Archangium primigenium: one gene and its partner. Each later gene encodes a partner of the first gene's protein in a complex. Links are inferred from orthologs where the notes say so. Each region holds a gene or a part of one and is shown on either strand. Other genes may lie near its edges. The genes, in order: uvrA and mfd.

What was found.
Region 2: the proteins of uvrA (region 1) and mfd are in contact, whole or in part, in a crystal structure (PDB 4DFC), measured with the Escherichia coli proteins. The link is inferred for Archangium primigenium from one-to-one orthologs.

The regions. Positions count from the first base shown.
Region 1 is NZ_JADWYI010000001.1:3,647,074-3,650,763, reverse strand. The notes cover bases 93-3,481. They hold uvrA (excinuclease ABC subunit UvrA), read left to right. Parts: upstream 93-395; coding sequence 396-3,281; downstream 3,282-3,481. Other genes in these bases: I3V78_RS15160 (hypothetical protein), read left to right, coding at 3,336-3,481; I3V78_RS15170 (metallophosphoesterase family protein), read right to left, coding at 93-168. Outside these bases: more of I3V78_RS15170, read right to left, coding at 1-92; more of I3V78_RS15160, read left to right, coding at 3,482-3,690. UniProt on the Escherichia coli protein: The UvrABC repair system catalyzes the recognition and processing of DNA lesions. UvrA is an ATPase and a DNA-binding protein. A damage recognition complex composed of 2 UvrA and 2 UvrB subunits scans DNA for abnormalities.
Region 2 is NZ_JADWYI010000001.1:8,892,778-8,897,236, forward strand. The notes cover bases 291-4,448. They hold mfd (transcription-repair coupling factor), read left to right. Parts: upstream 291-672; coding sequence 673-4,248; downstream 4,249-4,448. Other genes in these bases: I3V78_RS36520 (c-type cytochrome), read left to right, coding at 291-307; I3V78_RS36525 (hypothetical protein), read left to right, coding at 374-586; I3V78_RS36535 (OmpA/MotB family protein), read right to left, coding at 4,264-4,448. Also shown: more of I3V78_RS36520, read left to right, coding at 1-290; more of I3V78_RS36535, read right to left, coding at 4,449-4,459. UniProt on the Escherichia coli protein: Couples transcription and DNA repair by recognizing RNA polymerase (RNAP) stalled at DNA lesions. Mediates ATP-dependent release of RNAP and its truncated transcript from the DNA, and recruitment of nucleotide excision repair machinery to the damaged site.

The DNA of each region.
Region 1 (3,690 bases):
GTCGTCCGCCAGGAGGAAGGCCTCCACGTCGCCCACGGCGAGGGCCAAGTCCACCGGACGGTCCAGCGCCTGCTCCAGGGCATCCAGCCAGGCTTCCACACGGTGGAAGCGGCCATGGATGTCCCCCACGCCGGCGATCAATCTTGAGTCCGGAGCGAGCGGAACCATCGTGCGCTCCACCCTGCCCCGCTCCACGCGCCCTGTCGAGTGGGAACCTCACGCGTTGTGTCAAATAGGCGAAGCCCTATCGCCCGCCGGGCGGCCCACCAGCCAGGTGACCCCCGGAAGCGTGCGTGAAACCCCCGGCGCACGGGGCCATCCAACCTCCTGGAATCCCCCCGGCGCGCCCACAAACCACCCACTGCGCGCCCTTTCAGTGTTACATCCGCGCGCCTATGTCCGAGCCCGATACCCTCTCCATCCGTGGAGCCAAGGAGCACAACCTCAAGAACATCTCCCTGGATATCCCCAAGAAGAAGCTGGTGGTGTTCACCGGCGTCTCGGGATCCGGGAAGAGTTCGCTCGCGTTCGATACCCTCTATGCCGAGGGTCAGCGCCGCTACGTGGAGAGCCTGTCCGCGTATGCCCGGCAGTTCCTCGGCCAGATGGAGAAGCCCCGCTACGACACCATCCGGGGCCTGTCCCCCACCATCTCCATCGAGCAGAAGGCGGCCAGCAACAACCCCCGCTCCACCGTGGGCACCGTCACCGAGGTGCACGACTACCTGCGCGTGCTCTTCGCCTCGGTGGGCGTCCAGCACTGCCCCCAGTGCGGCAAGCCCGTGGGCAAGCAGAGCGCCCAGCAGATCGTCGACACGCTGATGGCCCGGCCCGCGGGCAGCAAGGCCATGGTGCTCGCGCCCGTGGTGAGCAACCGCAAGGGCGAGCACAAGGACATCCTCACCGAGGCGCTCAAGCGCGGCTTCTCGCGCGCGCGCATCGACGGCAAGGTCAAGAGCCTGGAGGAGAAGATCGAGCTGGACAAGAAGTCCAAGCACGACATCGCGCTCGTCATCGACCGGGTGAGCATCAAGCCCGAGGGCAAGCAGCGGCTGACGGACTCGGTGGAGACGGCGCTGCGCGAGGGCAAGGGCATGCTCATCGTCACCGACGAGGCGGGCAGCCCCGCGAGTGATCAGATCATGAGCGAGCTCAACGCGTGCCACGCCTGTGGTCTGTCCTTCGGCGAGCTCGCCCCCTCCTCGTTCTCCTTCAACAACCCGCTGGGCATGTGCCCGGACTGCAACGGCCTGGGCACCAAGGCGGAGATGGATCCGGAGCGGATCGTCCCGGACGGCTCGCGCAGCATCCGCGACGGCGCGGTGGAGCCCTGGGCCAGCGGCATGAACCGGGGCGAGGGCTGGACGGCGGACTTCGTGGACAGCCTGGCGCAGGCCTTCGAGTTCGATCTGGACACGCCCTACGCGAAGCTGCCCGCCAAGGTGAAGAAGCTCCTCATGTACGGGGTGGACGGCAAGTCGTTCACCGTGAAGTGGGGCGACGGCGGCACCTACGAGATGGAGTGGGAGGGCCTGGTCAACAAGCTGATGCGCAGCTTCAAGACGACCACGTCCGAGGCCGCGCGCGCCTACTACCAGAAGTTCTTCAGCGACAAGCCCTGCCCCACCTGCGGCGGCGCGCGGCTCAAGCCGGAGAGCCGCGCCGTCAAGGTGCGCGAGTGCTCCATCGTGGACCTGAGCCGCAAGACGATCGGCGACGCGCTCGGCTGGCTCAAGGACATCAAACTCTCCGAGACGGAGCGGAAGATCGCCACCGAGCTGCTCAAGGAGATCCGCAGCCGCCTGGGCTTCCTGGTGGACGTGGGGCTCAACTACCTCACCCTGGACCGCACCGCGTCCACGTTGTCCGGCGGCGAGAGCCAGCGCATCCGGCTCGCCTCGCAGATGGGCAGCGAGCTCACGGGCGTCATCTACATCCTCGACGAGCCGTCCATCGGCCTGCACCAGCGTGACAACGGCAAGCTGCTCGGCACGCTCAAGCGCCTGCGGGACCTGGGCAACTCCGTGGTCGTGGTGGAGCACGACGAGGAGACGATGGAGGAGGCGGACTACCTCGTGGACTTCGGTCCCGGCGCCGGGGAGCTGGGCGGGCAGATCGTGTCCCACGGCACCCCCGCCGAGGTGATGGACGACGAGAAGAGCGTCACGGGCGCCTACCTCTCGGGCCGCAGGGAGATCGAGGTGCCCGAGCGGCGCCGCGCCCCGGGCAAGGCCAAGGTGTCCATCCAGGGCGCCAAGGAGAACAACCTCAAGGACGTGTCGGTGGACATCCCGTTGGGGATCTTCGTGGCCGTCACCGGCGTGTCCGGCGCGGGCAAGTCCACGCTCATCAACGACATCCTCTACCCCGCCGCGGCGCGCGCCCTGTACGAGAGCCGCGAGGTGCCCGGCCGGCACAAGGCCATCACGGGGCTGGAGCACCTGGACAAGGTCATCGACATCGACCAGCGGCCCATCGGGCGCACGCCCCGCAGCAACCCGGCGACCTACACCAAGCTCTTCGACTCCATCCGCGAGGTGTTCGCGCTCACGACCGAGGCGCGGACCTTCGGCTACACGGCCGGCCGCTTCTCCTTCAACATCAAGGGCGGACGCTGCGAGGCGTGCGAGGGCGATGGCGTGAAGCTCGTGGAGATGCACTTCCTCGCGGACGTGTACGTGCCGTGCGAGGTGTGCGGGGGCAAGCGCTTCAACGAGGCCACCCTGCGCGTGCGCTACAAGGGCAAGAACATCGCCGAGGTGCTCGACATGAGCGTGCGCGAGGCGGCGCAGGTGTTCGCCGCGCACAAGGACATCATGCGCGTGCTCCAGACGCTGGAGGACGTGGGGCTCGGCTACATCCGCCTGGGCCAGAGCTCGCCCACCCTCTCCGGTGGCGAGGCCCAGCGCATCAAGCTGGCGCGCGAGCTGGCGCGCGTGGCCACCGGCCGCACGCTCTACATCCTCGACGAGCCCACCACGGGCCTGCACTTCGAGGACATCCGCAAGCTGCTCCAGGTGCTCAACCGGCTGGTGGAGGCGGGCAACACCGTGCTCGTCATCGAGCACAACCTGGACGTCATCAAGAGCGCGGACTGGGTCATCGACATGGGGCCCGAGGGCGGCGCGGGCGGTGGCCAGCTGCTCGCCGTGGGCACGCCGGAGCAGGTGGCGAAGGTGAAGGAGAGCCACACCGGGCGCTACCTCCATCAGGTGCTCACCAAGAAGCGCCGGCACCGCGTGGGCGTGCGCCTGGAGGAGTCCCCCTCTCCGGCGGCCTAGCCGGAAGCCAACAGCGCCGGAAACGATTCCTGTCCCGGCGCGGACTTTCTGGCCATGCTCGCGGTGGCCCCCATGACCCTGGATCCCCACCGCGAGTACTGTCGGCGTCAGCACCGCCTCCTGGCCCACCACCTGAGCATCGAGGCGTGGTGCGCGGGCGATGACTGCATCCTCCTGGAGCGCGGCCACCTGCAGGAGTTCCTGAAGCTCGAGCGCTTCAAGAGCTCCCGGGTCCAGTGGCTCCTGGAGGACATCCGGCCCTGGTTCAAGCACACGGAGCCGGTCTACGCCGGCCCCGAGGGCGACCTGGCCTCGCTCGAGGCGCTGTACCTGTCGCGCGTGCCCATCGCCCGGAAGTTCCTCATCCGGCCGGATCCGCTCAACGCCGAGGAGCTGATCACCTGGCTGC
Region 2 (4,459 bases), 5.2 Mb from region 1 along the record:
GTTGCTCAGCCTGTCGCTCGCCGCCGTCGTCCACGCCGAGGAGGAGACCGCCGCCGAGACGTGGACGGCCAAGTGCAAGTCCTGCCATGGCGGGGACGGCAAGGGGCAGACCCAGATGGGCAAGAAGGAAGCCATCGACGACCTCTCCCTGCCCTCCTGGCAGTCCGCCCACGATGACGCGGCCATCCGCCAGGTGATCGCCGAGGGCTCGCCCAAGAACAAGAAGATGAAGGCCTACAAGGACAAGTTGAGCGACAAGCAGATCGATGCCCTCGTGGCCTACGTCCGCACGCTCAAGAAGGGCTAGCGCCTCCCCCCAGGGCGTGAATATTCCCTGGGGCCCCGCGTCTCGCGGGCAGGAGGCATCCCCCGAATGCGCGTCCTCACCTTCGTTCTCGCCACCTTCCTCGTCCTGGTTTGCGCCACGCGTCCGCCTGCCCGCCTGTCCTCCACCCAGGACCCGGCGGCCACCGCCGAGTCCCTCCGGCCCAAGGACGGCAAGGGGGACGGCGGCTCGGACGACGACGACGAGGATTACCGGATCGCCGGGGGGTACGAGCAGTCGACCGCTCGCCGTCCGGGGTGACCTCCACCCACCAGACGTCGCGCTCTTCCGTTGACCCCTCGGGGTCGCGCTCCTAATTACCCGGAGGCGCCTTCACGCGCCTCCGGATGGACACTCCTTTCTCTCAGAAGCTCGATGTGGGGGCGCAGCGCTCACCCCCGGTGGCCGGTGACCCCGTCGCCCGCGTCCTCGAGGCCTTGCGCGTCGGGCACCGCGTGCGCACCCAGGGACTCCAAGGCGCCGCGCGTGGCTATGCGCTCGCCCAGTTGCAGCGCACCCTGAAGGCCCCGCTCGTCTGTGTGGCGCCGGACGAGGAGGCCGCGGACGCGCTCGCCCATGACCTGGCCTTCTTCCTGGGCGGCAAGGGCACGCCGCGCGAGCCCCGGGTGCTGCGTGTGCCCGCGGACGAGGTGCTGCCCTATGACGAACTGTCGCCGGATGGCGAGGTCGTCGCGGACCGGCTCGGCGCGCTCTTCCACCTGACCCAGGGCACGCGCTGTCCGGCGGTGGTGGTGTCCGTGCGGGGCCTGCTGCGCAAGGTGCTGCCCCCCGCGGTGATGAAGTCCCTGTCCGAGCGGCTCACCGTGGGACAGGACTTCGATCGCGACGAGGTCGCCCGCCGGCTCACCCACATGGGCTACACGAGCAGTCCGCTCGTGGAGGACCTGGGGACGTTCTCCGTGCGGGGCGGGCTCATCGACGTCTTCAGCCCGCTGTACGAGAAGCCCGTGCGCATCGAGTTCTTCGGGGACACGGTCGAGTCCATCCGCGTCTTCGATCCGGAGAGCCAGCGCACCGTGGACTCGCTGCAGGAGATCATCCTCCTGCCCGCGCGCGAGGTCATCTTCTCCGAGGTGACGCGCGGGCACGCCGAGACGGCCGCGCGCGCCCTGGCCGACCGCATCAACCTGCCCACCTCCAAGCTGCGCGAGTACCTGGACGCGCTCCAGGAGGGGCTGTCCGGCTTCGGGCTGGAGGGGCTCTTGCCGGGCTTCTTCCCCGAGGGCCTGGGCACGCTGTTCGACTACCTGGCGCCCTGGCACGAGTCGCCCCTGTTCTACCTGGACGATCCGCTGGGCATCGAGCGCGCCGCCGAGGACCTGTGGGCGGAGATCTCCCGCGGGGCCCAGGCGGCCACCGAGCGGCAGGACCTCACCTTCCCCGCCGAGGACCACTTCCTCACCCTGGAGCGGGCGCAGCAGCGGCTGGGCGCGTTCCGGCTCATGGAGGGCGGCGGCCTGTCGCTGTCCCAGGGCGAGCCGCCGGTGCTCTTTCCCTACGCCACCACCCAGGACGTGCGCGAGGCCATCCTCGCCCACCACGGCGAGGAGGGCGCGCTCACGCCACTCATCGAGCGGCTGCGCGCCTGGCGCGACCACCGCGTGCCCTGCGCCGTGGCGTGCGGCACCGCGGGCCAGGCGGACCGGCTCAAGCGCCTGCTGCTCGACCGGGACGTGATGGCGCGCGTGCAGCCCGGGCCCCTCGCGGACGTCTCGCGCCTGTACGAGCCGAGCGTGACCGTGCACCTGTTCACGGGGGAGATCAGCCACGGCTTCGTGGACCCGCACGGGCTCGCGCTGCTGTCGGACGAGGAGATCTTCGGCGCCCGCTCGCGCCGCCGCGCCCGACGCTCCAAGAGCCTGGATGCCTTCGCCGCGGGCTTCAAGGATCTCAAGGAAGGCGACCTCATCGTCCACACCGACTTCGGCATCGGCCGCTACTCGGGCCTGACGAAGATGCAGGTCAACGGCGTGCCCGGTGACTTCCTGGTGCTCGAGTACGCGGGCAAGGACAAGGTGTACCTGCCGGTGGGCCGCATGCGGCTCATCCAGAAGTTCACCGGCGGCGATCCCACCCAGGTGACGCTGGACAAGCTGGGCACCACGTCCTGGGAGAAGACGAAGAAGAAGGTCAAGGAGCAGCTGCTCAAGATGGCCGCGGAGCTGCTCAACATCGCCGCGGCGCGCCGCGCCCACCCGGGCCACGCCTTCAGCGCGCCGGACCGGTACTACGCCCAGTTCGAGGCGGACTTCGAGTTCGAGGAGACGCCCGACCAGGCCAAGGCGATCGAGGACGTGCTCGCGGACATGCAGAAGACCCAGCCCATGGACCGGCTCGTCTGCGGCGACGTGGGCTACGGCAAGACGGAGGTGGCCATGCGCGCCGCCTTCAAGGCCACGCTGGACAGGAAGCAGGTGGCGGTGCTGGTGCCCACCACGGTGCTCGCCCAGCAGCACTACCTGTCCTTCAAGCGGCGCTTCAAGGACTACCCCGTCACGGTGGAGGTGCTCTCCGGGCTCAAGAAGCCCCAGGAGGCGCGCGAGCTGCTCAAGCGCGCCAAGGAGGGCAAGGTGGACGTGCTCATCGGCACCCACAAGCTGCTCGGCGGCGACGTGGCCTTCAAGGACCTGGGCCTGCTCGTGGTGGACGAGGAGCAGCGCTTCGGCGTGAAGCACAAGGAGCAGATCAAGAAGCTGCGCTCGCAGGTGGACGTGCTCACCCTGTCCGCCACGCCCATTCCCCGCACGCTGCACATGGCCATGTCCGGCGTGCGCGAGATGAGCATCATCGCCACCCCGCCCCAGGACCGGCGCGCCATCCGCACCTTCGTGATGAAGTTCGATCCGCCCGCCATCAAGGAGGCCATCGAGCGCGAGGTGGCCCGCGGCGGCCAGGTCTTCTTCGTGCACAACCGCGTGGAGTCCATCCCCGCCATGGAGACGCGGCTGCGCGAGCTCGTGCCGAACGTCTCCATCGGCGTGGCCCACGGGCAGATGGGCGAGGGGCAGCTGGAGAAGGTGATGCTCGAGTTCACCGAGAAGAAGTTCCAGATGCTCCTGTGCACGAGCATCATCGAGAGCGGCATCGACATCTCCAGCGCCAACACGATGATCGTCGACCGGGCGGACACCTTCGGCCTCGCCCAGCTCTACCAGCTGCGCGGCCGCGTGGGCCGCTCGCGCGAGCGCGCCTATGCGTACCTGCTCGTGCCCTCGCGCCGCACCGTCACCAAGGACGCCCAGCGGCGCCTGGAGGTGCTCCAGCGCTTCACCGAGCTGGGCGCGGGCTTCTCCATCGCCAGCCACGACCTGGAGATCCGCGGCGCGGGCAACCTCCTGGGCGGCGAGCAGTCCGGCTCCATCTCCGCCATCGGCTTCGACATGTACGCCCAGCTGCTCGAGGAGGCCGTGGCCGAGGTCCAGGGCGAGCCGCCCAAGGTGCGCATCGAGCCCGAGGTGAACCTGCCCGTGGCGGCGCTCATCCCGGACGACTACGTGGCGGACGTGCACCAGCGGCTCGTCTTCTACAAGCGCTTCAGCCAGGCGAGCGCTCCGGACGAGGTGCAGGAGCTGCGCTCGGAGCTGGTGGACCGCTTCGGCGAGGCCCCGGACGAGGTGGACAACCTGTGCGAGCAGGCGCTGGTGAAGATCGACATGCGCGAGCTGCGCCTGCGCGGACTGGAGGGCGGCCCGGGGCGGCTGTCGGTGATGCTGGGCTCGGACGCGCTGCTCGACGGGGCGAAGCTGCTCGCCCTGGTGCAGCGCTCCAAGGGCTACTACCGGCTCACCCCGGACCTCAAGCTCCTGGTGAAGCCCGCCCCCGAGGTGCGGGAGCAGGGCCTCATCGCCGAGGCCAAGAAGGTGATGCGCGACCTGTTCACCTGCGCGCAGCCCCAGGCCTGAGCCGCCGCCGCCGCGCTACCGGGCGGCGGAGGGCCCGCCGGTGTTGGGCGCCAGGACGATCTCGATGCGCCGGTTGAGGCTGCGGTGCTCCGGCGAGTCGTTGGCGGCGATGGGCTGGTAGGGCCCATAGCCCGCGGCGGACAGCCGGGTGGGGTCCACGCCCGCGTCCTGCAGCGCCCGCACCACCGCCATGGCGCGCGCCAGGCTCAGC